One region of the Alteromonas sp. ABM1_013 genome, then DNA from elsewhere that is predicted to be linked to it. Evidence: predicted binding sites of a transcription regulator. Region 1 holds the regulator's gene; each other region holds the start of a gene.
What was found. The regulator sigma-54, encoded in region 1, starts transcription at its own class of promoters, with help from an activator protein. The targets are predictions, from matches to a motif close to GTTGGCACGNNNNTNGNNT.
Positions count from the first base shown of each region.

Region 2: the regulator sigma-54 is predicted to act here: its motif matches at 5,447-5,465, upstream of ACXAGK_RS15805 (exopolysaccharide biosynthesis protein).
Region 3: the regulator sigma-54 is predicted to act here: its motif matches at 1,810-1,828, upstream of ACXAGK_RS05845 (DUF2726 domain-containing protein).
Region 4: the regulator sigma-54 is predicted to act here: its motif matches at 5,501-5,519, upstream of flhA (flagellar biosynthesis protein FlhA).

Region 1 covers NZ_JBSWXH010000001.1:435,898-443,619, forward strand. The annotation lists gene ACXAGK_RS01860 (spondin domain-containing protein) at 1-9, opposite strand, end outside; gene ACXAGK_RS01865 (spondin domain-containing protein) at 22-837, opposite strand; gene ACXAGK_RS01870 (response regulator transcription factor) at 1,062-1,814, shown strand; gene mgtE (magnesium transporter) at 1,869-3,227, opposite strand; gene ACXAGK_RS01880 (HPr family phosphocarrier protein) at 3,401-3,673, opposite strand; gene rapZ (RNase adapter RapZ) at 3,673-4,518, opposite strand; gene ptsN (PTS IIA-like nitrogen regulatory protein PtsN) at 4,602-5,045, opposite strand; gene hpf (ribosome hibernation promoting factor) at 5,059-5,346, opposite strand; gene ACXAGK_RS01900 (RNA polymerase factor sigma-54) at 5,377-6,858, opposite strand; gene lptB (LPS export ABC transporter ATP-binding protein) at 6,932-7,657, opposite strand; gene lptA (lipopolysaccharide transport periplasmic protein LptA) at 7,660-7,722, opposite strand, start outside.
Region 2 covers NZ_JBSWXH010000005.1:233,573-241,294, forward strand. The annotation lists gene ACXAGK_RS15770 (LysR family transcriptional regulator) at 1-788, opposite strand, end outside; gene ACXAGK_RS15775 (hypothetical protein) at 915-1,082, opposite strand; gene ACXAGK_RS15780 (MaoP family protein) at 1,482-1,838, shown strand; gene ACXAGK_RS15785 (PRC-barrel domain-containing protein) at 2,041-2,793, shown strand; gene ACXAGK_RS15790 (ArsR/SmtB family transcription factor) at 2,869-3,180, opposite strand; gene ACXAGK_RS15795 (rhodanese-like domain-containing protein) at 3,370-3,720, shown strand; gene ACXAGK_RS15800 (LysR family transcriptional regulator) at 3,776-4,687, shown strand; gene ACXAGK_RS15805 (exopolysaccharide biosynthesis protein) at 4,707-5,312, opposite strand; gene ACXAGK_RS15810 (sigma-54-dependent transcriptional regulator) at 5,799-7,130, shown strand; gene ACXAGK_RS15815 (hypothetical protein) at 7,146-7,370, shown strand; gene ACXAGK_RS15820 (sensor histidine kinase) at 7,375-7,722, shown strand, end outside.
Region 3 covers NZ_JBSWXH010000002.1:264,747-272,468, forward strand. The annotation lists gene ACXAGK_RS05835 (cobalamin biosynthesis protein CobD/CbiB) at 1-195, opposite strand, end outside; gene ACXAGK_RS05840 (5'-methylthioadenosine/adenosylhomocysteine nucleosidase) at 197-898, opposite strand; gene ACXAGK_RS05845 (DUF2726 domain-containing protein) at 1,066-1,653, opposite strand; gene ACXAGK_RS05850 (hypothetical protein) at 1,861-2,304, opposite strand; gene ACXAGK_RS05855 (FAD-dependent oxidoreductase) at 2,501-3,916, opposite strand; gene gltB (glutamate synthase large subunit) at 3,930-7,722, opposite strand, start outside.
Region 4 covers NZ_JBSWXH010000001.1:772,831-780,552, reverse strand. The annotation lists gene cheY (chemotaxis response regulator CheY) at 1-270, opposite strand, end outside; gene ACXAGK_RS03280 (RNA polymerase sigma factor FliA) at 307-1,038, opposite strand; gene ACXAGK_RS03275 (MinD/ParA family protein) at 1,035-1,901, opposite strand; gene flhF (flagellar biosynthesis protein FlhF) at 1,907-3,316, opposite strand; gene flhA (flagellar biosynthesis protein FlhA) at 3,346-5,445, opposite strand; gene flhB (flagellar biosynthesis protein FlhB) at 5,612-6,736, opposite strand; gene fliR (flagellar biosynthetic protein FliR) at 6,743-7,522, opposite strand; gene fliQ (flagellar biosynthesis protein FliQ) at 7,535-7,722, opposite strand, start outside.

The sequences.
Region 1 (7,722 bases):
ATTAGTCATTGTAATGGCTCCTTAAGATGCAGGAACAGTAATAACTACACGTGCTACTGGGTTCAACCAACGGTGTACGGTAGAGTCCAGATCACTGGCACCAGCGGCGCTATCAGTATCGCCAAGCGCATTGCGGTGAATGTGCACTGGGCCATCTTCACCATCTTCTATTTCACCATTAACTACCTGTGCCCCCACACCAGTGCCACCTGTACCTAAATCAACGATACGAGTAGGTGCACCGCCACCGGCAACACCAGGAACACCATATCCACCAAGCGCATTTCCTGTCCCAGCTTCAACAACGTCAGTACGAGCACTATTTAGCTCATCGTTTAACTCAGTACCGGCATCGTAAGCATTTAAATAATACGTATAGGTGCCAGGTTCAGTAGGGATTTCAATACTGTCCATACCTACAAAGGCATCATTGGTCGGTATCAGCATAGATAGCAGTGAAAGATAAGGCTTGTCCATTGTGTCGAAGGGATAACTTAATGTTGCTTTCGGGGCTAGAAGACCGCCAAAACGATGCCATGTGTTTGAGCCATTGTCTGTATCGACAGGACCCAATAACGCCTCAAAGTTAGCGCCGCTTGAATCAGCGTTTTGCTCATCATCAATAACCCCCGCTTCAGCAAGCCAGGCTAACGCCGATGAAGCTGGCTGGCCCACTTCAAAAGCGTCAACGGTGTCATCGTGCGCAATAACTAGGCGCGGCGTAAAGCTTTGCGCTTGGGTTAAATTAGTAATTTCAACATCTAAGGTAACGGCTTGGCTTACTGAAATTGTTGCTAGCGACAGTAGGGTAGCGCTAGCAAGTTTAGTGAATTTCATCTTATTGTCCTTGTTTATGGCTTAATTCGCATAAAAATTTAGGGCAGTAAAATTTTTAATTCATCACAGAACTATCACAAAAAACGCACAGATTTGTATCGATGAATAACACTATTGTTAGAAATTTTTAGTGCTTATTTATCAATCAAAAAAATTGTTATTAATGTGAAATAAAAACACGGAGGGTCGGGTCTTGTTTTTTATCGGCGAATTAGGAGCGAGTTATGATCCTTATCATCTACAGCGGGAATAAGTTTCAACAAAACATATCGCAATGTTTGAGCAAGCATAGTTTTCTTTATGACGCAGTCTCTAATTTTCAATCAGCAGAATCCTTGCTAAAAGCACAACATTATTCACTTATAATCGTTGAATCGGTACGAAACGAGATGTGCCTGCAGCGTATTAAAACTCTCGTAGACGCTAACTCCGAAAGCTGGGTAGTGGCTGTCGAAAGTGAGATGTCGACAGCAAATACGGCCTGCTCGGAGGTAGATGAAGCAAATTATTATGAAGCGGGTGTTGATGACTACCTTACTGGTACGTTTGACGAACGCATGTTTTCGGCACGTATTCGCTCTCATATGCGTAGAAGTATGCCTAACCATGAAAACACGAGAGCTTCCGGTGGTAGTGACGAGCGTATCGAGATAGGCCCGCTTAGCGTCGACTTGCGTTATCACAGCGTGACGATTAATGGGCAATTGCTGACACTAACAGCACGAGAATTTACCTTGTTGAATTATTTCTGTCGTCATCCCAATCAGGTTTTTTCTCGCAACCAACTACTTAGCGAGGTGTGGGGCTATAATCACGAAGGGTACGAACATACGGTAAACACCCATATTAATCGTCTACGCAGTAAACTCGATAAGGTTAACAGTATTGAAAATGGCGGACAGCTAGTACAAACCGTATGGGGTGTCGGATACAAACTGAATATTAATGGGTATACAGCCAATTCGTTAATTGCCTGAGCGCATAATATCAAAAATCGCTAGATCCTAATTAAGGATGATTATTTTTTAGGCTTAAATTAAAAACAGCGTTGCCGTACCTAAAAAGGCAAAGATACCAACTACATCTGTTATCGTAGTTAGAATAACGCTTCCAGCAAGCGCTGGGTCTATTTTAAGGCGCTTCATGATCATGGGTAAAGTTGCGCCGGCAAGCGCTGCCGCAATCATGTTTACCATCATCGCAAAGGCGATAATAACGCCCAGCATGTAATCTTGCTTCCAAAGTGCGATAACAGAGGCAATAAGCACTGCCCAAATTGCCCCATTTAAAAAGCCAATCGAGATTTCTTTACTGATAAGCCAACGCGAGTTACTGGCATTTACATGACCGAGCGCCATACCCCGAATAACAAGGGTTAGTGTCTGGTTACCAGCCACGCCGCCCATGCTCGGTACGATAGTATTTAATATAGCTAATACGGCAAGCTGGCTTAGCGTGGCTTCAAATAAGTCACTTACCATTGCTGCCATTAGCGCAGTCACTAAATTTACTGCCAGCCAGACGGAGCGGCGTTTAGTACTTTGCATAACCGGTGCAAAGGTATCTTCATCATCATCAAGACCCGCCATACTCATCATTGAGTGTTCGGCGTCTTCACGAATGATATCAACCACGTCATCAATGGTAATTCGCCCAACTAAGCGATGATTTTCATCAACTACCGGCGCTGAAAGCCAGTTATAACGCTCAAACAGGCTTGCCACTTCATCGTCGGGCATGTTTACCGGAATGGCCTCCGACTCTTCGTCCATAACATCAGACACCTTGTCGTCGGTATCCGCGGTGAGAAGACGGGCAACAGGGATGATACCGACCAGATTGTCGGTTCTATTGACCACATAGAAAGTGTCTGTATTTTCCGGTAACTCACCTTTTAAGCGAATGTAGCGAAGAACCACATCAATGGTTACATCAGGACGCAAGGTAATGGTATCGGTGTTCATGATGAAACCAGCGGTTTCCTCACCGTAAGACAGCGCCTGCTCTGCACGTACGCGGTCTTGTGCATCCATTGAATCGAGAATGTCTGCCAGCACAGGTTCAGGAAGGCTACTCAGCGTTTCTGCCAAGTCATCGGTATCCATTTCTTCAAGTGCATCAACCACATTGGCGGGGAGCATCTTTGTGATAATACCGTTTCGAACATCATCAGAGAGTTCTTCTAAAATATCACCGTGAAAGTCGCTATCAATTAGCTCCCACAACTCATCACGGGTCCTGCTAGGGCTAGATTCGAGAATATGCGCAACGTCTGAAGGGGGAAGTTCAAGCAGAAGCTTACGTACAGATACAAATTGACCGTTTATCAACGCTGCGTTAAGTGCGCGTAATTGGGTTTGTACGTATTTAGAAACAAGCGCTTCTGCCATAAGGCGTTATTCCTACTAAGCTGATATGGAAAATAAAGGCTGTGTAGCCTAAGTGTGCGTAGAATATCGCAATTATATTAAGTCTGTCATGATAATTGCGTGGCTTTTACGCAAGAATTTGGAATTACTAAGCTAGCTGTTGATTAATTCGTCAAGAGATATTCGGGTTGAGACTATTCGTCTTCGTTAAATCTGCCTTCAATTAGCTCCTCAATTGCAGCAAGTGCATCGACCGCGTCATCACCATCGACAATAACATCTACCTGTTCACCTTGGTGACTTTCCAGCATCATCAAGCCTAAGACGCTGCTTGCATCGGCTTCTTTATCGCCTTTTTTCAAAATGATTTTGGCATGAAACTGATTAGCAAGCTTAACCAATTGCGTGGCTGCTCTGGCGTGTAAGCCTAGTTTATTGACGATTGTAAGCGTTTTTTGAATAGTCATTACTGGTTCAACTCTCTGTGACGAATTTGAACATCAGGGTGTATTTCGCTGAACGTTTTCGACAAGGTTTGGGCAATATAGACTGAGCGGTGTTGGCCGCCAGTGCAACCGATAGCCACAGTCACATAGCTTCTATTGTTGCGTTCTAAATGGGGAAGCCATGTGGTCATCAAGTTTTGAATCTGCCAAATAAATTTGGTTACTACGGGTTGTGAGCCTAAAAATACTTCCACGGGGGCATCTAACCCAGTTAAGTGTTTAAGGTCTGGCTCCCAATGCGGGTTAGGTAAAAAACGCGCGTCAAAAACGTAGTCAGCATCTTTAGGTATGCCGTGTTTAAAGCCAAATGACTCAAAGACAAGAACAAGGCGTGAACTTTTCTTACCCAATATACGTTCACGGATCAATTCGGCGAGTTGATGTATTGTTAGCTTGTCTGTATCTAGGTATAAATCAGCGCGTTCAGTAATTGGCGCAAGAAGCGCAGACTCCGCCCTAATAGCCTCCGATAGAGACTTATTTAGCTTAGCTAAAGGGTGAAGACGGCGAGTTTCGCTAAAACGCTTAACCAGAACGTCATCGCTTGCGTCAATGTACACTATAGTCATCGACCAAGAAGAAGGCAGGTAATCTAGAATCTCTACCAAGTCATCTGGATTTTTGGGAAGATTCCTTACGTCGATACTTACTGCAACTTGATCGTATTCATCAACAACAGTATGGGTGAGGGTGGGAAGCAAATTTACTGGGATATTATCAACACAGTAGTAACCTAAGTCTTCCAATGCGCGAAGTGCGACAGACTTACCAGACCCCGAACGACCACTGATTATGATCAGCTTCACCTAAATTCTCCCTTATATTCTGGTTTCATCACATACGAGTTGTCGAATAAAGCGCCTACCTATGAGGTGTAGGCACTTATTGTTTAACTTAATGCAGAAATAATTTCGTCGCTGGTTGTTGCACGACGTATTGTTTTAATCGTTTCTTTGTCGCTTAGCTTACCGGCTACGGTAGCCAGTGTCTGAAGGTGTCCTTCGGTTTGCTCTTCGGGAACGAGAAGAGCAAAGAATATGTCTACGGGCTTTTCGTCTAGGGCATCAAAGTTGATAGCTGGTGTACTTGTTACAACGATTGCTATTACCTTCTCAAGGCCGGCCAAGCGACCGTGAGGCAGTGCTATCCCGTTACCAATACCCGTGCTACCCATACGTTCTCGAGCCATCAAGCTATTTAGAACCGTTGCCTGGTCGATGTTATCGTTATGCTTGGCAGCGATATCAGCGATGATCTCAAGAATTCGCTTTTTACTATTACACTGAACCGCACACTCGGTGCGGTCCAGACTTACGATGGCTTGTATATCCATGCTCAATTAACTACTAATGTTTTTTCAGTTTTTCCTTATGCTTGATTACCTGCCGGTCGAGTTTATCAACCATGCTGTCAATCGCCGCATACATGTCGGTATTTTCTGAGGATGCGAATACTTCAGCGCCACTTAAATGAACAGTCGCTTCAGCTTTTTGATTTAATTTTTCAACGTTCAGGATGACATGCACATTAGAAATGTGATCAAAGTGACGTTCAAGTTTGCTGAACTTCGTATCGACATAATTACGCAAAGAGTCGGTGATTTCGACATGATGACCAGTAAGGTTGATTTGCATATTTCGTCTTCCTTATATTATTAAGCCCGTTTAAATAAGGCTTTTGCGTTGGTTCGACGGCGGGATCGACAATGATTCCCGGTATTTTGCTATTGTTCGCCGAGCGACTTTTATGCCTTGCTCGGCCAACAATGAAGCAATCTTGCTATCACTTAGCGGCTTGCTAGGATTTTCCGCAGCCACTAACTTCTTGATCAATGCACGAATCGCTGTAGATGAACACTCACCACCTGACTCTGTTGCTACGTGGCTTGAGAAGAAATACTTCAATTCGAAGATGCCACGGGGCGTATGCATATACTTCTGCGTTGTTACACGCGAAATAGTCGATTCGTGCATATCTACCATTTCTGCGACATCATTTAGCACCATTGGTTTCATCATTTCCGGGCCGTGCTCAAAAAAGCCCATTTGCTGCTGCACAATGCAATTTGCAACCTTCATTAAGGTATCGTTGCGAGATTCAAGGCTCTTTATGAACCACTTGGCCTCTTGCATGTGTGAGCGGATGAATTGTGAATCGCTGCTGTTCTTGGCACGACGACTCATCGCTGCGTACTGTTGGTTTACGCTTAATTTAGGCAGACTGTCGGGGTTCAGTTCAACCACCCAACGGCCATTTTTCTTGGTTACTGAGACATCAGGAATAACGTACTCAGGCTCTTTAGTAACTAAAGCACTACCTGGGCGAGGATTCAAGGTTTGAAGTAAACGCATTGCTTCGCGCAGCTGCTCTTCTTTCAATCGGCTCTTACGCATTAGCGTGCGGTAGTCTTTACTGCTCAGTAAGTCTGAATATTCCTCAATAAGCTGCTTCGCTTCAGCAAGCCACGGTGTGTCTTCTGAAAACTGGCGTAATTGCACCATAAGACACTCTTGAGGTGTACGAGAACCTGAACCAATGGGGTCGAACATTTGAATGCGCTTAAGTACACACTCTATTTCGTCCATTTCGATAGGCTCTTCTAGATCATCGTCGTTGACCGCTTCTAAGATGTCGTCAAGAGTAACGGTTAAATAACCTGATTCGTCAATTGAGTCGATGATTGCTGTAGCGATAGCGCGGTCAGTATCTGAAAAATGAGTGAGGCGCATTTGCCAAAGAAGATGTTCTTGGATGTCTTCTGTGGTCTCACCTTGGAAGATTTGTTCATCATCATTAGATGGGCCAGGTGCAGGCGCGGAAGAAGCCGAATAATACTCATCCCAGGTACTGTCGATAGGTAGCTCATCGGGAAGATCATTCTTCTCCAGTGCATCTCCCGCTTCTAGCGTATCGCTCGATGCAGAAGCGGTCGCTTCAGCAGCGCTATCGTCACTATCGACATTGTTCTTTTCTACTTGTGGCTCGTCGTTACTTTCTTCCACTTCTAAAAGCGGATTAGAATCGAGGGCTTCTTGTATCTCTTGCTGGAGATCAAGCGTAGAAAGCTGCAGCAGTTTAATTGCCTGCTGAAGCTGAGGTGTCATGGTAAGTTGTTGGCTAAATTTTAGCTGTAAAGATGGTTTCATCTACGTCTTATTTAAATGCTCTAAATTAAATATACCAGAGCGAAACTGAAAAATGACAATTAGGTTACACTAACTATAGCCTGAATTGTTCGCCTAGGTATACGTCCCTTACTTTTTGATTACTTAAAACCTGTTCCGCAGTTCCTTGCGCAATAAGCTCGCCATGACTCACAATGTACGCTTTTTCGCAAACATCCAATGTTTCGCGTACGTTATGGTCCGTGATAAGGATACCAATACCCCTATCTCGCAGATGCTGTATTATCTTCTTTATATCATTAACTGATATTGGATCAACACCGGCAAATGGTTCGTCTAACAAAATAAATTGTGGTTTTGCTGCCAGAGCTCGAGCAATCTCTACGCGACGCCGTTCTCCCCCTGACAAACTCATCCCCGTACTATTACGTATATGGTTGATATTAAATTCATCAAGTAGGGCGTCTGCTTCTTCTTCTTGCTGCTGTGAATTTAAATCTTTACGGGTTTGCAAAATGGCCATGATATTTTCATGTACCGTAAGCTTTCTAAATATTGATGCCTCTTGCGGGAGGTAGCCTATACCGCGGCGTGCGCGCTCATGCATTGGCTGGTGAGTAAGCTCATTATCATCAATTTCGATCTTGCCTTTGTCTAAGTTGACTAAGCCTACAATCATGTAAAAAGTGGTGGTCTTACCAGCGCCGTTAGGGCCGAGAAGACCAACAATTTGACCGGTAGACACTGAAAGGCTTACATCGCGAACAACCTGTCGCGATTTATACGATTTAGCAAGGTTTTTAGCGCTCAAAGTTGCCATTGCTATTCATTGTCCTCGTTGTCTTTCTTAGACGATGTTTTACGAATGGTGTCAGGAGTAAATAC
Region 2 (7,722 bases), on a different contig from region 1:
ACACGCCGTATTTGCTTCATACTGTGTATGTATAATTTCAATGATACGTTTTCAAGGGTCGCAATTTTAGTCACGTTAACATTGGCTGGTATCTGTTTTTCTATATTAGTGGGTAGCACGGCTACCCCACCTTCGCTAAGTAAGTTGTTAAGAGCAAGATTTAACGAATTGGTCCTTAATTTTGCATCGCGAAGCTGCGGGTAGGCGGTAAGAAGCCAGTCCCTAGCCTTAGTACCCCAGTCAATTGCTACAAAATCAGCGGCATTAACAGCATCCGAATTCTTTCCAACACGATAGAGTGCAATTTCATGTTCCATCAAAACTGTGCTATTTACTTCCTCAGATTTGAGTGGCTCTGTAGAAAAAGCGAGGTCTGTAACTCTTTCGTGCAGTTGGCGGGAAAGAGTATCTAGGGTCAAGACTTCTGCCTTTACAGACCAATCAGGAAATGAGTTGTGAAGATGGCTTAGCATTGTAGGCAATAGCAATTCACTGGCGAGCTGTGTCGCTCCACAAACTACATACTCAGATGACTGTATTTGCAGCTCTTGTTTGGCTTCGTTGAGTGTGGCGCATAATTGCTTAGCGTAGGGAAGCAACTTTTCTCCGGACTGCGTAAGTTGGATACTGTTGCGCTGCCTAATAAAAAGCGTCGTGTGAAAATACTCTTCAAGTAACTTTATCCTAGCACTAACGGCAGATTGAGTAAGGTAGAGATTTTCAGCGGCTTTACCGAAGTGACGTGTTTTTGTCACCTCTATAAAAGTGGTGAGAAAGCGTATATCCATGCTTAATTTACAACCGAATTGATATGACTCTAAACTGACATAGATAATACGGTAAGTAAATACAAATGCACAGAAGCGCACCACTATAACCGGTGCGCTTAATTAAAAATTCATCAACTCGCTTAATTAATACTCTTCTTGATGCAAACGTCGTTGCTTTTCACGACGTTGCAAGTCACGCTTCTGTTTTACTTTTACAGAGCTATGACGTTTAGAATTTGTTTTCTTTGCGTGAAGATCTTCCTCTTCTACCGAGTCCCATTCATCACGCTGGTAACGATAGTCTTTACTCATTGACTTCTCTGGGTTGTTAACACTTTTTAATTATCATCCTAAGCCGAAAAATAGAAAACGAATTTTAATCATCGTAGCGACAAGAATTTTTGATGATATCTTTGCTGCTTTCTCACATGCGTGTTTTGCTAATCCATATGTCATTTTTGTGACAATACGCCCACAACAGCAACCCTTTAAAAAAATTCGGATATACTCTTATTTTTCATGCATTTAAAGAATACAAATCTTTTGCGAACAGTTTCTAAAAAGGCCCATTTGCAAGAATATTCCTCTGAGTCTCCGTTACTTTTTAACCCGTTAAAAAATTTTTTATTGATAAGAGAAAAATCTTTTGTTTTATCTTCATTTTTATTTATTTTAAAAGTGCGCTGAACAAAACAATACGTTGGGTACAACATGAAAAGTTTAGCTATTCGACTATCTCCAAAACCATATATTGACCGTCAAAAGTTTCCCTATGGCTTTCGTAAATCAGGTGACTTCAGTATCACTGAAGCAGATCTTTTAACTAACTATGGCAAGACCTTATTAGGCCTTGAAAGCGGTGAACTTTCGCCAGAAAGTGAAGATGAGCAACATTTCGTTGCATTCATCAATGGCAAAGTTGAAGCAGTGAATAACCTTGAAAAAGCGTGGGCAAAATATGTCAGGCTGGCAAGAGGGAAAAAACACTTTTATACCCTCCACAGCAGCGCTAGCAATCAATCAGAATACGATGATGATTACTCTGAAGAAGAATTTGATGTAGCCTAAGTTAAAATCATACCAGTTCACATTATAAAGCTCGCTCAGGCGAGCTTTTTTTGTTTTAGATGATAAATGATCTCAATCAAGGCTATGCAAGAAGAAAATGAAGAAAGGTTAAGGACTGTCTACACTTAGAGTATTAAAGAGTGACATTAACTAATGGTAACTGTCACTCTATACAAAGAGCCCTAGCAAAGGAGGCGCAACGATGATCATTAGTTCAAAACAGCTTACTCACTTTTCTATTCACGCCGTTGATGACAAGGTAGGCGGTGTTCGCGATATTCTCTTTGACGATGAAACGTTTACCGTACGTTATTTGGTTGCAGATACAAATACGTGGCTTCCTCTTAGCAGAAAAGTTGTTATTTCTCCTATCGCTGTGACAGAGCTAGATAGCAGTGATGACACTGTTCACGTAAATATGACTGTTAAAAAGTTAAAGAATAGTCCGTCAATTGATGAACATAAGCCCGTTTCTAGAGAGTATGAAGAAAACCTCTTCAAGTACTTTGGTTACGGCTACTACTGGATTGGGCCAGGGGCATGGGGAGAATTTGCACATCCCAATGAGCTCGTTGAATTACAGCAAGCAGAAGAATCCGAAACACTTCACCCTGAAAAAACGAGTAATCATTTGAGGGCTGTTGGCGAAGTGGGAGGTTATGAGGTTGCTACGACTACCGACAACGTTGGACACATAAGCAATTTTATAATCGACACGCGAAGTTGGAAAATTGTGATGCTAGTGGTTGATACCAATAACTGGCTTCCAGGCGGTAAACATCTTGCGCTATTACCGAGAGACATTGAAAATATCGATTGGGCGGCACACTGTGTTGCGGTCAACCTGAGTCATGACGAATTGGTCAATAGACCAGAGGTTGATAGTGATAGGATTGCAGAAGAGGACTACATTGCCCTTTTGAGAAAGCAACTGGATAAATCGTCTAAGATTTGAATTTGAATAAATGTTAAACGATATAATGTCCGTGTTGGCACGGACATTGTCGTTGTAATAATGGATACGAAAAAGTTACTTGCAGAAGAATTCGTCCATAAGCGCAATAAGTCGTTTGACACGTTCATCCGCTAGTCGATAGTAAATTGTTTGCCCTTCCCTTCTCGTAGCTACCATTTTCGACTCTCGCAATAGCGCAAGGTGTTGAGAAATCACGGGCTGTGAAACATTGACTACTTCTAAAAGCTCGGTTACCGACTTTTCCTCTTTCAACAATGAACAAAGCACCATAAGACGTGTTTTATTCGCAAATTGCTTAAGGAAGATCTCAGCTTCCACCGCATGTTCCATTATATCCTCTGAACCTATTACCATATCTTCAGACATAAGCACTTCCTTTCTTTAACATTTCTGGCAATAATTTAGCTATTAATTATACTAAAGTATAAGACATTTTGCCGACTTGCCATTATATGCGACGAATTCCGGTAATTCATATTGTTTTATTGAGATTCGATCCTTACATTAGATTAACCTTATCTTAATTACATAAAGTTGTTATCAATTGAAAGTATTATGCTAATAGATATTAAAACTCGGATTGAGAACATCAGTTTCGATATTCGATGCGTCACTGCAGAAAAAGCTTCAGAAGAGCTAGTGCACAATAATGGCGCTCTCATCGATGTCAGGGAAAGCAATGAAGCAGCGAGCCAGCCAGTCCCCTCTGCCCACAACATTCCACGAGGCGTGCTCGAGATGAAAGCACTGGAGAAATTCAAAGATGCCTCTACACCGCTTTACATTCATTGTGCATCTGGCGTTCGTGCCAAATTAGCCGCTGAGCAATTAATGCTTATGGGATACGAGAACGTATCAGTAGTAACGTGTCCTGTATCATCTATTAACCTCGCTCTTGAAAAGTGACTTGTATAATCAGTCTATGCTATAAGTAGCCCATAAAGCGGGTTAAGGGCGTCGTATGCTTAAATCTACACTCGAACAATGGCGTATGTTTAAAGCCGTTGTTGATGCTGGTGGTTTCAATCAAGCAGCTGCAGAAGTACATAAAAGTCAATCTAGTGTTCATCACGCTGTTCAAAAACTTGAGAATGCCATTGGTGTAACACTATTTGAAAATATTGGCCGTAAAGTACAGCTTTCTCCGCAGGGTGAGCTCATGTATCGCCGCGCTTCGTTTTTGCTTAACGAAGCTCACAAGCTTGAAGCGGTAGCAAGTAGCTTAAAAGTAGGAACAGAAACAACACTACGTATAGCTGTGGATATTATTTTCCCTTCTGAGTTATTGTATAACGTGCTTGCCAAAGTCTCTGCAGAGTTTCCTCTCTTACGCATAGAAATAGAGGAAACCGTCCTTAGCGGAGCTAACGCGTTATTAAGTAGCGGAAAAGTAGATTTGGGCATTTCTCCCTTTGTCTTTCCGAATGGTTTTAGCGAAGACTTATGTGAAATCGAGTTCGCCGCGGTGGCTCATGCTAAACATCCTTTGCATCAATTAAATAGAACTCTTACCTTAGAGGATCTTAAAACTCATCGTCAGATTGTCGTTCGCGACTCATCTGCAGAGCGCAAGGCGGATGTGGGTTGGCTGGGTGCAGAACAGCGCTGGACAGTGAGTCACGTGAGAACATCTTTAGATATCATCGCTCAAGGATTAGGATTTGCATGGCTACCTATAGCCATTATCAAGGATGAATTAGAAAATGGTACGTTAGTACCGCTTCCTTTGGATAACAATGCGGCGTTGAGAAAAGCCCTTCTCTATCTTTCTTTCGAAGATGGAGACACGTTAGGCCCAGCGGCACGCGCATTTATGGGAGAACTGAGGTACCAAACAATGAACTTGCCTACCTCTGAGTTTATGCTTGATTGATGTATAAGTAGCTCGCGCATTAGCTCACCACTGCAGGCAAATGTTGAAAGCCTAACACAAATCCAAACAACGAGATTGTTACACCTATCAAGGCTACTGCACCATCGTCTGTAGCCATTCCAACCGCCATAATGAACACTGCCAATGCGGGAATAAGACCCATAAAGGGAATAAGCTCTAACGGAACCATTACCAAGCCGCAGCCCACACAATTCAATGCAATTAAAGAGCGGAACACGGGCTGTCTCATAAAAAAACAACGGGGAACGAGAAATCGGTCAACACTAGCCGCATAGGGTTTTATTTTTTCCACTATATGGCGTAGTTGATCAGCATCGCAATGTATATCCATAACTTTTTGAGGTAACCATGGATGTCTGCTACCGAGTAATATTTGCAATGCAATAAGTAAAATCGTCACACCGGTTAAAGAAGGTACACCGGGAATAGCGCCTATAGGGGTGCAGGCGATAAAGGAAGGAAGCGCTAGCATCGGGCCAAATCCCCGTTTTTCCATTACTTCCCAAAAGTCTGCAAAATAAAATAAATTTTGACTAGCCCGAGGCTGCATTTTTGTCAGCAGCTCGGTTAAGGTCATTGATCTCTCAGCTGTTTTTGCCCACATTTTCAATTCCTTTGACATAAATTTAGCTGTAATCCCCTAATTTCAGAGAGCAAATGCGGACCTACTATGCGCAAACCTTCGGTAAATTTTATCTACTCTTTCCACCAATTATAAAATTGCTCCCCCAACAAATTGTGCGAAAAATGTGCCATAGCTCTATGCACACACAATTCATAAGGTAATGGGAATACTTTTTGCAGTCGTTTGTAAATAGGTAACACTCAGACTGTATTTGATAGATCGAAACCCGGTTAGAGCAAATAGTGGAAACGAAGTATTAAACAGTCGTTCGCTGAATTAAGCTTACATGCTTGAGGTGAGTTACTTAAATGCTAATGTAGTGTTACATGACCTATACAACATAACGCTTGGAAATAAACGATCAAAACTAGGTATCTAGTTATTTTTCCTTGCTGTTTATGATAAAACTATAACATTGATTTTATTCCATATTTTAAATGGAAAGTAATAGAGAGGGACATCCACGTGCTAACCGTACTTTTAGTTGATGATGACGCCGAGTTTACAGAAGTAGCTTGTACTATTATTGAATTTTTAGGCCACGACGTTCTAACCGCTGCTACATTAGCTGAAGCCCGTGATTGGCTTGAGAAAGAAACATTCGATCACGTACTGTTAGATTTTATGCTGCCTGATGGTAGTGGCGCTCATCTATTTAATGAACTTGATGCGCTTCCTAAGCGTCCTCGCGTTACTCTAATTACTGGTCACCCTTCGGTTAAAAGCGTGATTAAAGGCTTATGTGGCCCTACCGTAGACTACCTTGTAAAGCCAATACAGCGCGAAGAAATTGAGGCTGTTCTAAGTAAAAAACAAAAAGACACAACACCTAAAGAAGAAACAATTGAAAAACACTTCGATTTGCTGATAGGCGAGTCTCCCGTGATGAAAGAGTTATACAAACTCATTTCAAGAGTCAGTAAAACAAGTGCTAACGTCATGCTGTTAGGCGAAAGTGGCGTTGGTAAAGAAGTGGTTGCTGCTGCAATTCACCGAGCTTCTGAAAGTGAAGGTCCTTATATCGCCACAAACTGTGGTGCCTTTTCTAAAGAATTGATTGGTAGTGAACTGTTTGGCCATGAAAAAGGTGCCTTCACTGGTGCGGTAGGTCGTAAAGAAGGTGTGTTTGAGCAGGCGGAAGGTGGCACCCTTTTCTTAGATGAAATCACAGAAATGCCCATCGATATGCAGCCCAACCTTTTGCGCGTACTTGAAAATAAAGTAGTGCTTCGCGTAGGTGGCACAAAATCTATACCTGTAAATTGTCGCGTAGTATCTGCAACAAACAGAACAATGGAAGAAATAGCGCAAAGCAAAGTGTTGCGCGAAGATATCTATTTTAGATTGGCCGTTTTCCCAATCACTATCCCACCATTACGTGAACGAAAAGAAGATATTCCGCTGCTAGCGAAAACTTTTATTGCAGAATTTAACAAAGATAACGGTTCTAATTTTAAATGGGAAGATAATCAACTTGAAACGCTTCAAGCCTATGATTGGCCAGGAAACGTTCGTGAGTTAAGACACTTCGTTCACCGTGCAGCAATTATGAGTGACCCTGAGAAGAGTGAGATTGAACTTCCTAAAACTATTGAATCTCCTTTTGCACAGAAGCAGAGTACGACACCTGCCCTTCAAGCTGGAAGAACGATTGAAGATGTAGAAAAAGAGCTTATCTACGCCACGTTAGAAAAAGTAAGTGGCAATAAAACCACGGCCGCAGAAATGTTAGGGATAAGTACTAAAACGCTGTACAACCGCCTTCATGCCTACGGCGATCTAAGCAAAGATGAATAATAAGGGGTGCTCGATATGACGAGCGAGGAATTCTCACGTCTAAGTGTTTTCGTACATGATGCTCGCAAGCCTTTAAATAGAATATCTATGCAGGCGGAGCTAGTAAAAATGGCACTAAATGGTGATGTTGCGCCCGAAAAAGCATTAGCGGCGTTAGATAAAATAATAAGCAGTGCAAAAGACTGCAGCGAGACCCTTTCTGAAATGACGTCAGAACTGGGTAAGAACGATGCGGAATAATTAAATGATCTCTAAAGTTCTGTCTTCCATTTACAGCTGGATAATTTTGGTTGTTGTCATCATTGTCGTTATGACTGCAAACTCTTTTTATGTAGTAAGTACTCTTAACGACCTCTCAGCACTTGAGGCGCGACTATTTACAACTAATCGTGTAATCAATGCAGTGAATAGGCTTCATGTAGCGGTGCTGCGAGTGGAATCTGGTCAACGCGGCTATATGCTCACAGACGATGAAGAGTATTTAACTGACTATACTGAAACACTTGGTGTCATCGGTGAGTTGATGGACGAGGTAGAAGTGAGTTCTTTTTCGTCTGATATTAATGAGCAATCTGCAAGAATTGAGGAATTG
Region 3 (7,722 bases), on a different contig from region 1:
CGAACCTGAAATGTAGTGCTGAGACGGGCCGAAGTCTCGTGATGGCACTACCTTACGCCCCATTTGCAGAACGAGGTAGCGCATAAGTGTTAGGGGATGTGTACTTTGGGGCCAGCGCCACAAGGCATCTACGGCGAGAGCCAGCCAAAGTACTAATAGCGACTGATATTGCGGGTCGCTAATTACCTCTGTCATATTATTTTGCGAGGGCCTTGATCATTGCCATAACTAGCTGTGCAGAATGCTTAGCAGCAGTGTCTAAATATTCTTTAAAGCTCACTGATGAAGTTTTACCAGCAATATCTGATAACGAGCGAATCACAAGAAACGGTGTATCTAGCATATGGCAGGTTTGACCGATAGCTGCTCCTTCCATTTCCACCGCTTTCATATCAGGAAAGTTTTCACGCAATTCCGCCACCGCTTCATCGCTCCCGATAAATGCATCACCAGTGCAAATCAAGCCCGTTGTCGATTGTAATGAAGTAATTTCTGCAGCTGCACTACGTGCTGTTTCCATCAATGCGGTATCACAGCGAAAATCTTCAGGCATACCTGCACATTGACCCAGCTTGTAACCAAAATGGGTTAAATCGGCGTCGTGGTGAATAACGTGACTTGCTATCACTAAGTCACCAATATTCAGGTTCTTGTCGAAACCACCTGCAGAACCTGTATTAACAACTGCATCAGGAGCGTACTGCTCAATCAATACAGTGGTAGCGATAGCGGCTGCTACTTTACCAATGCCGCATTTAACCAACACCACTTCAATGTCGTTGAGTGTGCCTTCATAGAATGTAAGGTGTTTCCACTGTGTTTCTTTTACGTTCCAAAGCGATGCTTTAAGTAGCGCAACTTCTTCATCCATTGCACCTAAAATACCAATTTTTTTCATAACATTACCGAGGGTGTTAAGAGAGTTAAAAGCGTGAACACGCTATTGAATGCACTAATTGTATAAGGAAAATAGAGAAACTGACAGAAAAATGCCTTTGTTACCGCTATTTGAGAGTAAGAAAACAGCAAAGTAACAAAGGCTAGGGGAAGCTCTGATTAACCGTTTCAGGCGGCAGCTGGTCTGCTTGAACGCACAGGACGGGTAGGGCGCTTGGGTGGTTCTGGGTTGTGCGTAGGTAGCTGTGCCATTTTATTTTGTAGACGGCGATAAGGGATCAGTTTGTTTTCCAAGCACTCGCGAATATCGTCAACCGTGTAGCCAGATTTAACTTTAATCCTTGCGTGCGGAAGGCCTGCTGCATCTAAAGCGCCCGTTACAAACCAATCTTTTTGCGTTTTATAGCCTTCTTTCCCTTGGCTGTGAACCAAATCGATAGCCATAACAGGGCTCATATCTTGTTTATCGACCAGTACAAAGTCGAGTTGTCTGCTAGATGCTCTGCTAAGCGCTTGGCTTGCTGTCTTCTTGTTGGTTGATTGACGTACTGATACAAGGTCATTAAGACGTACGCGGCACACTATTCTAAACTCTCGACCCATGGCCTGTTCAATAAGGTTTAAAAAAGTATGCTCTACCGGAGTGAACAGTTGTGCTTTCCGCCTAAATGGAAATGCTACTCCACCGTCTGACAACTTTATGGCACCTAGTGCAACGACTATAAGTAACATCATTAAAATAATTGCCAATTCCATCGTAACCCTCGCAAATATCAATAGAAAAAGTCATGACATGAGTAACTGAAGGTCAGCCTGGCCCAGTGTATATAGCTTAGCGGCATGAGCTTCGTTTACGGCATAGGCGTCATAAAAATGACGCTTATTGCTGTCATGAAGTAGTTATTGATGAAATTGCAAGGCGGGTGCCAACATTAGCTTTGTTGGCAGATTTCTACGATGTATTTATTGATTTTTTGAGGTGACTAGAATATCAACCTGAGAACCGGCATTGTCAGGGCTTATAACTACCCTTACGGCATTATCTTGAGAGGACAATAATGTACGGCCTCTAATAGCTAGATGGGGCTTAAGTAGTGGGTGAGCGCCTTGGTATTCGCTAAGTATCTCACTTGGGGAGCGTGGTGAGTGATAAACCATAACTGCCGACGTGTCTTTTTCGAAGGCTTGGCACTGTCTTGCATCATTAGATATTTTCACCTGCTGAAACTCGGCGGGGCACGACACAATAGAAGGTTGGCTTAAAGACGGCATCGCACCCTGGTTAACTTTTTGCTCATTAACTTGGGCGTTCGACGAAGAATCTACTGAAAGAGTGTCTGCAAAACAGGCACTTCCTGAGGCTAATGCTAAACAAAATAAAAGCTTCTTAGTGTTTACGTGCTTCATAGGTAGGTTCTTCATCCAGTGGGCGATATTCTTAATTCCTTGTTACGATACTAGAGGCGTTGCGCTTTTGCTTCAACTAAACCTTGGTCTATTAAGGTATGTAAGTAGAGCTTTTCGTATCTTCTGTTGCGTGTAAAACAAAAAAGCTCGATAGCGAGGCTATCGAGCTTTTAATGACAAGGAATATTCGCGAAGGTTAAACGCCAATATAATCCATGATACCTTCTGCAGCCTTACGGCCTTCGTCGATAGCGGTAACAACCAGGTCACTACCACGCACCATATCACCACCAGCAAAAACTTGTGGGTGTGAAGTTTGGAAAGCAAACTTACCCGCAGAAGGCGCGCGTACGCGACCTTTCTCATCAAGCATAATGCCGAAATCGGCAAACCATGGCGCAGGACTTGGTTGGAAACCAAATGCGATGATAACAGCATCTGCTTCAAGTACGTGTTCAGAACCTTCTACTTCAACAGGGCGGCGGCGACCATTTACATCAGGCGGCCCCATTTCAGTTTTCACGAACTTAACGCCACAGGCTTTTCCGTTTTCATCAACGGCTATATCAAGAGGCTGTAGGTTGAATTTAAACTCAACGCCTTCTTCTTTAGCGTTAACCACTTCGCGGCGTGAACCAGGCATACTTTCTTCGTCACGACGATACGCACAGGTTACTTGCGCAGCGTCTTGACGAATAGAGGTGCGAACACAGTCCATAGTGGTATCACCACCACCGAGCACAACAACACGCTTGCCTTTCATGTCAACAAAATCAGCAGGGTCTTTTTCAAGTCCCATTACGCGGTTGGTGTTAGCGATAAGGAAAGGAAGTGCATCATAGACGCCTTCAACGTGTTCGTTATCGAAACCACCTTGCATCGACTTGTACGTACCCATGCCCAGAAATACTGCATCGTATTTATCAAGCAAATCCTGAAACTGGATGTCTTTACCAATTTCGGTGTTAAGTACAAACTCAACACCCATTTCGGTAAAGATTTGGCGGCGTAACTTGATAACATCTTTCTCTAGCTTGAAAGACGGGATCCCAAACGTTAACAGGCCACCAATTTCTTCGTATTTATCGTAAACAACAGGTTTAACGCCGTTGCGAACTAGAATATCAGCACATGCAAGACCCGCAGGACCTGCACCTACAATTGCCACTTTCTTGTCGGTCCATACCACGTCAGACATATCTGGGCGCCAGCCCATTTTGAATGCCGTATCGGTAATGTATTTTTCAATACTACCGATGGTAACAGCACCAAAATCGTCATTCAGCGTACACGCACCTTCGCAAAGTCTGTCCTGCGGGCATACGCGACCACATACTTCCGGCAAGCTGTTGGTTTTATGAGAAAGTTCTGCCGCTTCTAGAATACGCCCTTCATTTGCCAAGCTTAACCATTGGGGAATGTAGTTGTGCACAGGGCACTTCCATTCACAGTATGGGTTACCGCAGTCCAAGCAGCGATCTGCTTGGCCTTCGGTTTGAGATTGGCTTAGCGGCTGATAAATTTCCGCGAACTCTTGCTTACGTACCATGATCGGCTTTTTAGGCGGATCGATACGTTCAACATCGACAAATTGATATACGTTCTTTGCCATAAACTAAATCCTCCTACTGAGCCTGAATGCGTAATTCAGCACTTGAACGACTAATGTGACCAAGCAAGTTTTTCACATCACTGGTTTTTGGCTTAATAAGCTTAAAGCGTTTCAGCGTTGCGGCGAAATCAGTAAGCAGTGACAACGAGTGCTCGCTTCCTGTTTCTTCGTAATGCTGATTAATTAAGCCTCGTAAGTGCTCAGCAAGAATCGCTTTGTCTTCAATAGGCATAACATCAACAAGCTCGGCGTTTACACGGTTATCAAGGTCGTCGCCATCATCCATAAGATAAGCAAAACCACCTGTCATACCTGCGCCGAAGTTCACGCCAACCGGACCAAGTACGGCAATAATACCGCCTGTCATGTATTCACAGCCGTTGTCGCCAATGCCTTCCACTACTGCAATAGCACCTGAGTTACGTACCCCAAAACGCTCACCAGCGCGGCCAGCAGCAAGCAATTTACCGCCTGTTGCGCCGTAAAGGCATGTGTTACCCATGATGGCGCTGTCGTGGGCGTCATACGAGATATCGCGCGGCGGGTGGATAACAAGCTTACCGCCAGTCATCCCTTTACCTACGTAATCGTTGGCATCGCCTTCAAGGTGCATATGTAGGCCGCCAGCGTTCCATACGCCAAAGCTCTGGCCCGCTGTACCGGTAAGTTCAACCTTTATAGGTGTATCTTCAAAGTCGTGATTACCGTGATGTTTAGCAATTTCACCTGATAGCAGAGCGCCTACAGAGCGGTCTGTATTGCGTACTGGGTATTTGAGGGTAATTGACTCACCATCTACCACAGCTTGCTGAGCATCTTTAAGCATCTGAGCATTTAACTCGCCTTTATCGATAGGCGCGTTAGTGGTTTGCGAACAAAATAGGCGAGTGTGGTCGCCCGCTTTAGGCTGCGCAAGTAGTGGCGACAGGTCCAAGCGATTTTGTTTAGCAGTAATGCCGTCTAGCACTTTAAGTAGCTCTGTGCGGCCAACTAAGTCGTCGAACTTAGCCACACCCATAGACGCCATGATCTCACGTACTTCCTGAGCGATAAATTTAAAGTAGTTCATCACCATGTCAGGTAAGCCGATAAAGTGATCGTCACGCAGCTTTTGATCCTGCGTTGCTACACCGGTCGCACAGTTGTTTAAGTGGCAAATTCGTAAGTATTTACAACCAAGCGCTACCATTGGGCCCGTACCGAAACCAAAGCTTTCCGCACCTAAAATACCTGCCTTAACTACGTCAAGACCGGTTTTCAAACCACCGTCGGTTTGAACGCGTACTTTATGACGCAAGCCGTTTTCAATTAGGGCTTGTTGCGTTTCAGACAAGCCCAATTCGAACGGACTACCTGCATACTTAACAGACGTTAATGGGCTTGCCCCTGTACCGCCGTCGTAGCCTGACACGGTAATAAGGTCGGCATAAGCTTTTGCTACACCTGTTGCAATGGTGCCTACACCCGGCTCAGATACCAGCTTAACCGATATAAGAGCCGTTGGATTAACCTGTTTCAAATCGAAAATTAGCTGAGCCAAATCTTCAATTGAATAGATATCGTGGTGCGGTGGTGGTGAAATAAGGGTTACACCTGGCACAGAGAAACGAAGCTGTGCGATGTACTTATTTACTTTATCACCAGGAAGCTGACCACCTTCACCTGGTTTAGCACCTTGCGCTACTTTTATCTGAATAACGTTAGCGTTTACCAAATAGTGAGGTGTTACACCGAAGCGACCTGACGCAACCTGCTTAATTTTGGAGTTCTTTTCAGTACCAAAACGAGAAGGGTGTTCGCCGCCTTCACCTGAGTTAGACTGACCGCCTAAGCGGTTCATGGCAATCGCTAGCGCTTCGTGCGCTTCAGGGCTTAGTGCACCAATTGACATGGCTGCGGTATCAAAGCGCGGGAATAAGTTCTCCGCTGCTTCTACTTCGCTAACATCAATAGGGTCGCAATCAGGGTTAATAGCTAGCAAGTCGCGAATGTGCGCTGGCGCACGGTCGTTAACAAGCTTGGCATATTGCTGATAGTCATCGTAGTTACCTGACACCACCGCCTTTTGAAGCGTACTCACTACGTCTGGGTTATAGGCGTGATATTCGCCACCGTGAACGTATTTAAGCAAGCCGCCGTGATCGACAGACTTACGCTTAAGCCATGCAATACGGTTAAGGTTCACAAGGTCTTGATGGAAATCATCAAAGCCCGCACCTTGAATGCGTGAAGTCACACCTTTAAAGCAAAGGTTCATTACTTCATTGTTTACGCCCACCGCTTCAAATAGCTTAGAGCTACGGTAGCTAGCAACGGTGCTAATACCCATCTTAGACATAATCTTATACAAGCCTTTGTTGATACCCTTACGGTAGTTCAACGTGGCCTGCATAGGAGAAATATCCAGCTCACCTTTTTCGCAAAGCTGCTCAATGGTTTCGTATGCTAGGAATGGGTAAACCGCAGTAGCACCTAAACCAATCAACACGGCAAAGTGATGCGGGTCGCGGGCACTTGCTGTTTCAACAACAACGTTCGCGTCACAGCGCAATGACTTTTCAACAAGACGGCGCTGTACCGCACCTACCGCCATTGCTGCTGGAATAACCAAACGGTTTTGCTTAATGTTTCTGTCAGACAGAATAACAAACGCAGCTCGCTTGTTCTTAACCAGCATTTCTACTTCGTTACACACGCGCTCGATGGCTTTCTTTAAACCTTCTTGCGGTGCGTATTGAAGCTCTACAACCTCTGAATAGTAGTTGTCAGGGTTAAATTCACGCAGCTGCTTAAGATCGGTATACATTAATACAGGCGAGTCGAACAACACGCGGTCAGCGTACCCTGAGGTTTCGCTAAAGACGTTTTGCTCGCGGCCAATACAGGTTGCTAACGACATAACGTGGTTTTCACGTAGCGGGTCGATAGGCGGGTTAGTAACCTGTGCAAATTGCTGACGGAAGTAATCGTAAACAGTACGCTGGCGCGATGACATAACCGCCATTGGGGTGTCGTCACCCATTGAACCAACGGCTTCTTGACCGTCTTTTGCAAGCACTTTAACCACTTGCTGAATTTCTTCGTAGCTGTAGGCGTGTAGCTTGTGATATACCGCCATGGCATCATCGTCAAACACGCGTTTGCCAATTAGAGAGGCATCAAGCTGCTCGATAGGGGTCAAGCGACGAATGTGTTTTTCTAGCCACTCTTTATATGGATGACGCGCTTTTAAGTCGTCATCAATTTCTGTAGAACGCCAGATTTTGCCTGTGTAAGTATCTACAGCAAGCATTTCACCAGGACCTACACGGCCTTTCTCGATAACGTCAGCTTGCTCGTAGTCCCAAATACCCACTTCTGAAGCAAGAGTAATAAATCCGTTTTTGGTGATAACGTAACGTGCTGGGCGCAGGCCATTTCTATCTAGATTACAGGCAACATGACGGCCATTCGTTAATACGATGCCGGCAGGGCCATCCCATGGTTCCATGTGCATCGAGTTAAACTCGTAGAATGCACGAAGGTCATCATCCATGGTTTTGTTATTTTGATATGCAGGTGGAACAAGCAAGCGCATGGCGCGGAATAAATCCATACCACCGGCGAGGAATAGTTCCAGCATGTTATCCAGTGACGATGAGTCTGAACCTTCAGTATTTACAAAAGGTGCGGCATCTTTAAGGTCGGGGATAAGCGGCGTTGAAAACTTAGCAGCACGAGCCATCGCCCAATCGCGGTTACCTTTAATAGTGTTAATTTCACCATTATGCGCAAGGAAACGGAAAGGTTGGGCTAGCGGCCAGCGT
Region 4 (7,722 bases), 340 kb from region 1:
CTTCGCTTCGGCGGTCACCATAAGTACTGGCAAATGCTTAAGTTTGTCATCGGCTCTAATCGCGCGGAGCAAATCTATACCCTGCATACCAGGCATGTTCCAATCAGTAACAACAAAGTCGAAATCGCCTTGTTGTAACATAGGTAATGCAGTGCTTCCGTCATCCGCTTCCTGAATGTTGGCAAAACCCAAGTCTTTGAGTAGGTTTTTGATGATACGTCTCATGGTTGAAAAGTCATCGACCACGAGAATTTTCATGCTTTTGTCCAAAATAGCCTCCACTGAGGGGTTAATTGTTTTTAATTTCTATTCTTCGTCAGCTTGCCACGATTTCATTCGTGATTTGAGTTTTAACATGGCTTGACTATGAATTTGACTGACTCTCGACTCACTTACGTCGAGAACCTCGCCTATTTCTCTTAAGTTTAGTTCTTCATCATAGTAAAGTGAAAGAACAATCGCTTCTCGCTCGGGTAATGTCGTTATTGCATGGGCCAGCGCTTTTTGAAATGCGCCCTGCATTAAATCTTCTAACGGTGCATCACTGCCTCGACTTTGCTCGGTAGTGATCACATCTTCCGACACACCTAAATCTTCAATGCCGACCAACTTCCCGGCATTTACTTCATTGAGCATCTGGTGATAATCCTGCAAGCTCACATTAAGCTTGTCAGCAATATCAGAATCTCGTGCGTCGCGCCCAGTTTCACTTTCTACCTGAGATATCGCTTCTGTTATTGCGCGACCATTTCGGTGAACAGAACGTGGCGTCCAATCACCTTTGCGTATTTCGTCCAGCATGGCACCGCGAATGCGGATACCTGCGAAGGTTTCAAAGCTTGCGCCTTTTGACCCATCAAAGTTTCGAGCGGCCTCTAACAAACCAATCATGCCTGATTGGATAAGGTCATCAACAAGTACACTCGCAGGCAGGCGCGCCATCAAATGGTGCGCAATACGCTTAACCAGAGGCGCATGTCTTTCGACTAACTGCGATTTATCTGTTTGCTGTTGATAAGCGGCTGCCTTGCTGTTCAACGTTGACTTCCTACGGCTTTTTCTGCAACTAATTGTTCAATGAAAAATTCTAAGTGACCTCCAGGCTGCGCTGGAATAGGCCAAGTAAGCGCCCTGTTTGCTAGCTTGGTTATCGCTACGGCTGCAGGAGAGCCTGGAAAAGCATCAACAATAGCTGTTTGCTTACGCACAGCTTTGCGAATATTTTCGTCAAATGGCACCGTCGCCACTAATTCTAGTGCAACATCAAGAAAACGCCCTGTCACTTTGCTTAATTTGCTAAATAATTCCTGACCTTCTCGCACATCGCGAACCATATTGGCCACAACTTTAAAGCGAAAAACACCGTGCTCACGGTTAAGGATTTTTATCAGCGCATACGCATCAGTTAGTGATGTTGGCTCATCGCAAACCACCACCATGATATCTTGGGAGGCTTTAGAAAAGCTTAATACCATATCTGAAATGCCAGCAGCGGTGTCGACTATTAATACGTCTATTTGAGAACGCAGCTCGCTAAACGCTCTTATCAAGCCAGCGTGCTGTGTGGGTGAGAGTTCCGCCATTGACTGCGTACCAGATGTGGCGGGCGCAATCTTAATACCGTGGGGGCCGGTTACTAAAACCTCGTCCAACGTGCACTCGCCAGAGAGTACGTGAGATAGGTTTTTCTCAACTCGCAGGCCTAGCATCACATCTACGTTTGCAAGACCAAGGTCCGCGTCAAGAACCATTACACGCTTGCCCTGCTTCGCCATGGCGATAGCAGTGTTAAGCGTAATGTTTGTTTTACCGACGCCACCTTTACCACCGGTGACGGCGATTACTTTGATTAACCGTGATTGCTTCATTTTTCTTAAGCTACTCGCTTGATCGTCAATCATACTGCTTATGCTGTTTTAATTGCGTTGTTACCACTAGTATGATTCAAACCGTACTTTTTATAAAGCTTTGCAGCAGCGGAAACTAAAGATTTCGCTTCTGCAATCTTAATGTCTTCAGGCACTTTTTGACCATCGGTGACATAACTAACCGGTAGTTGGTATTCAACCGCTGCACTAAGTACCTCTCCTAAAGAGTAGCACTCATCTAACTTTGTGAAAATACAGCCACTTAGTTCAATATCGTCATACGCTTGAATGATTCTCTGCAAAGCCGGATATTGCGTATTGGCTTGCGCTACCAAATATTTTTTAACTTTTGGCATTTGGCCATTGTCGAACTGCTTAATTTGCTTAATTAATCGACTATCACGCTGACTAAAACCTGCTGTATCAATCAATACTAGTCGCTTATGACGAAGTTGGAACAATAAATCTGCGAGTTCTTCACTAGTTTGCGCTTTTCGCACAGTACAGCCAATAATTTTTCCGTATGTCGCTAGTTGCTCATAGGCTGCAATTCTATACGTATCAATAGTTATCATAGCTACCGATTCTGCACCGTATTTTTGCGCGTAGCGGGCGGCCAACTTTGCAACCGTGGTTGTTTTACCTGTACCAGTAGGCCCGACTAATGCAACGGCACCTTGTGAGCTTAGTATATCGTTTCCGGTAACATTTATGCGATTAGCCAATAGGTTAAGAAGATATACCCACGCGTCACGTTCGTTGTAATGAGCCGGTGTATAGCTAATCAGCTGAGTTGCTAGTGCACTACTCAAACCCATATCGGTTAATCGCGTGACCAAGTATTGATGAACAGGTTTTTGACGCTTGTTCTTCGCTTCCATTAGGTCTGCAACTTGATACTGCAATACGTCGCGAAGTGAAGCTAACTCTTCTTTGATTTGAGCTAGTTCAGCAGACTGGGATACAGGAGTTTCACCCATACTTGACGCTTGATGCTCAGGAAAAGTCTGTTGCTCGATAGCATCTTGTGCTGGTGACTGTGTTTCAAGGTCGTCGATAAACGCTTCTGAAAAATCTAAGTGAGATGCAATTTCGTTGGCGTGCTTAGCGTTCGCTGACATTGGCTGTGCTGGTTGTGCAGAACTACCTGCCACTGTGTTTCCACCATGCTGCTTTTCCAGCAAGGCTTTTAAGCTATCAGGGCCATCGTCGCCAATAATTTCACTTAAGCTAGGCACAGCCTTTTGGCCAGGCGTTTTGGCAGCGGTCTGTGGTGTCGCCTTAGGCGTGAAAAGCTTGGCTTCAGGCTCTTTGTCGTAGGCTGCTACAAGCTCGATACCGTCAGCAACTTTGCGATTTGACATGATCACTGCATCACTGCCCAACTCAGCTTTAACTTGGCTTAGCGCCTCACGCATATCTTTGCCGAAGAAACGTCTAATTTTCATTGCAACCTCTCCAATCACCCAGTGTCAGATTATTGACCGACCGAACTGACTATTTTTATTTGTTTGTCGTCAGGCACTTCTTGGTATGAAAGAACATGCAGCCCAACAACAGAATACTTTAAGAAGCGAGACAGAACGGGTCGTAGCATGCCTGAGGTAAGGAGTACTGCAGGTTCTCCCTCTAACTCTTGCTGCTGACTGGCTTGCTGCAATGATTTCTGCAGCTTGTCTGCCAGACCTGGCTCTATACCAGCACCGTCTTCGCCACCTGCTTGAAGAGACTGGTGCAACATCTGTTCCAACTCTGGCGCCAAGGTTATGACAGGTATCTCTTTTGCCCCCTGAGTAATTTCCTGAACGATTAAACGTTTGAGTGCTATACGCACCGCAGACACCAATACATCTGGGTCTTGGCTCCGTGTGCCGTACTCGCTAAGCGTTTGCACGATGGTGCGCATATCGCGAATAGGCACGCCTTCAAATAGTAAGGTTTGCAGCACTTTCACAACGGTACTAAGCGGCAGAATATCGGGCACCAAACCTTCGACCAATTTAGGGTGCTGTTTGGCCAGCATATCTAGAAGCTGTTGCGCTTCTTCATGCCCAAGTAACTGATAGGCGTTATTTGAAAGTAACTGACTTAGATGAGTCGCAACAACCGTAGCGGCATCAACAACCGTGTATCCAAGCGTTTGCGCGTGCTCGCGCTTATTAGGTTTAATCCAAACCGCATCTAGCCCGAAAGCAGGGTCTTTAGTAGCCCGCCCCTCTAGCTTGCCAAACACTTGCCCTGGGTTAATGGCAAGCTCTTCGTCGTGACTTATAACGGAATCGCCAATTGTGACGCCGAGCATAGCGATGGTATAAGTGTTAGGCTCTAAGTCTAAATTGTCGCGTATATGAACAGGTGGAATAAGGAAACCCAGCTCTTGCGATAGTTTCTTACGTACGCCTTTAATTCGTGTCAACAACTCACCACCTTGAGTTTTATCAACAAGCGGAATTAAGCGATAGCCCACTTCTAAACCAATGGTATCCACCTGCTGAACGTCGTCCCATCCCAGCTCTTTAACTTCAGGTGCAACAGTTTCATCTTTTGAAATGTTCTCTGGCAATTGAGGTTCTTCAGCTTTCTTCTTAGCTTGAACTGTCTGCCAATATGCAAAGCCCGCAATCAAAAATGAAAAACCCAAGAATGCGATATGAGGCATACCCGGGATGATACCCATGACGAAAAGCACGCCTGATGCAATATAAAGCGCTTGATTATTTCCTAGCTGACCACGGATCTCTTTACCCATTTCTTGGGTTTCGTTTTCTCGAGTAACGATAATCGCCGTTGCTACCGAAAGTAGCAATGAAGGTATCTGCGCCACCAAACCATCACCAATGGTCAAAATAGTGTAAATTTCTATCGCATTTCCAAATGAAAGACCGTGCTGAATCATGCCTATGAATAAGCCGCCAACAATATTGATAAGCATAATAAAAAGGCCAGCAACCGCATCGCCTTTTACAAACTTTGATGCACCGTCCATCGACCCGTAAAAGTCAGCCTCTGCGGTTATTTCTTCGCGACGCTGACGCGCCTGGTCTTGATCGATATAGCCTGCATTTAAATCAGCGTCAATTGCCATTTGCTTACCTGGCATAGCATCCAAGGTAAAGCGAGCACTTACTTCTGAAATACGTCCCGCACCTGCGGTTACTACCTTGAAGTTAATAATAAGAAGGATAGCGAAGACAACAATACCTACAGCATAGTTACCACCGATAACAACCGCACCGAAGGCTTCAATCACTTTACCTGCCGCATCTCCCCCTTCGTGGCCGTACAGTAATACAACGCGAGTAGAGGCGACATTCAATGCAAGTCGCAAAACCGTCGCTATCAATAGTACTAGAGGAAATATGCCGAAATCGACAGGCTTTTGAGTTAATACTGCCACCAAAATAATGACGAGAGAGAGCGCAATATTAAAGCTGAACAATACGTCGAGTAAAAACGGCGGCATGGGTAGTATTACCATTCCCATGATTGCCAAAAGGACAATAGGCGCGCCTAAACCACTGGTAAAATTTTGCAGCTGATTTTTATCGAATCGCTGAAGATAACCGGATAACTGCATGGCTGGGTGTCTCTCTATCAGAAAATTGACGCTTTATGTAAATCTTCATTAGAGTTTTCAACTAACGTGCCAGCTTTGTACGAAGCGGCATTTAAGTACACCAATAGAGCTAAAGAGTATGCAGAAGATATAAATAGGCCCCTAAAAAAACCAGAAATATAGATACTTAGCGACGGTATTCTGGAGGAATAGGCAAATCCCGTTTAAGTGGCTTAGGACGCTTCCCCTTCCCTGCCCTATGCGCTTTAAGCTGATAAACGTGTGCTAGCACCTGTGCTACCGCCATAAATAAGGCGTTCGGAATTTCATCGTCGACTTCTGTCGAATAAAAGATGGCACGAGCAAGTACAGGAGAAGGTATTAAGGGTACGTTATTGGCGGTAGCAATTTTTCTGATATGCATGGCCAATTCATCAGCCCCTTTTGCCACCACAACAGGTGCTCTTACGCCCTGTTCATCATACTTAATCGCTACTGAAAAGTGAGTCGGGTTGGTTACTACCACGTCTGCCTGAGGTACTTCCTGCATCATGCGCTTGGTTGCCGCCTGATACTGCAAGCGGCGAATTCGGCCTTTAACCATAGGGTCGCCTTCCGCATTTTTCCTTTCGTCTTTTACCTCTTGCTTGGTCATTTTCATTTCTTTGTTGTGCTTATACATTTGATAAGGCACATCAATGAGCGCGATAGGGATCATGCCGCACACCAAAATAAGAAACGCCCACTTAAGCATGTCGAGCGCGTGAAAGATGTTTCCCGGATATAGCTCCATATCTAAATGCAGCGCTTCATCTTCGAAGAACAGTAACGCTCCGATAGCCATACCAATTATGACCACCACTTTTGCAATAGACTTAAGTAACTCTACCAAGCCATTCGTGCCAAACATGCGTTTGAAGCCTTGAATGGGGCTCATTTTTGAACCCTTAGGTTTTGCACCTTCCCAGGTAAAGTTAAAACCGCCAAGCGCAATAGAACCATAGATACCCGCGATCATTGCTACGACCATGTATAGCACAACGGCAGGACCTACTGCCGAAAAGGCTTCACCCCATGCGCCAAACATGTGGGTAATATCATAGGTTTCGTCACGAGAGAGAATGAACATTCTCTGAGTAAGTTTAAAAACAGATTCAGCAATCCACCCGCCCACAAACAAGAACATAAAAGCACTGACGATAAGTACTAGGGTCGTAGAGAGTTCACGGGAACGAGCTAGCTGCCCTTTTTTTCGGGCATCTTCGAGTTTTTTCCCCGTGGGGTCTTCTGTTTTTTCGCTTGAATCTGCCATGTTTTCCTACGAACAAATATTCAATAGTTCACACATAAACTGTTCGGCTCTAAACCATTGGGTTTCGAAGTGTGCAGTAAAGTTATCAAGTGTTATCCAAATAATCAGTAATCCCATTACCTGAGCAATGGAAAAACCAATACTAAAAATGTTTAGCTGTGGTGCAGCTTTGGTCATTACGCCAAACGCCAAGTTCACGATAAGCAGCGAGACGATTGGCGCAAGGGAGAGGGTCACTGCCGATATAAACATCCAGCCGGCCCAATGGGCAATATCGCGGAACTGTTCACCGGTCCACCATGCTTCGCCTATAGGAAACGCCTCAAAGCTCATGACGATCATTTGTATCATGGACAAATGTCCATCCAAGGTCCAAAACAATAAGGTCGCTAGTATCAGATAAAACTGGCCGACTGCGGGCACGTTAATACCGTTTACCGGGTCAACGATTGACGCAAACCCCAAACCGGTTTGCATTGCTATAATTTGACCTGCAAGCACGAAGGTATTGAGTACCATCATTGATATAAAACCAATAGCAATGCCTATTAGCAACTGCTGAATAACGATTAAAAATGTGCCCACATCCACCATATTTTCTATGGGTGACGGGGGCACTACCGGCATGATAATGAGCGTGAGCATTATACCCAACAAGGCTCTTACCTGCGGCGGAATGGATTTAGCACTCAAGCCAATCATGGCCACGAATAAGCCGCTAATACGCATAAACGGCAGCAGCATGTCCGCAAGAAATTGATTGATGGTCGCGAGTTCGACTTCCACAGCTTTAGCCTTCTATCCCACAACTTGAGGGATCATATCAACCATTCTGAAAGTAAAGTCCATAAGCTTTTGCACCAACCAGTTTCCGCCCCAACTCAGCGCGAGAAGCGTAACAAGCAAGCGGGGCAAGAAACTCATGGTCTGTTCGTTGATACTGGTGGCTGCTTGAAAAACAGCAACAACTAGACCTACGATCAAGC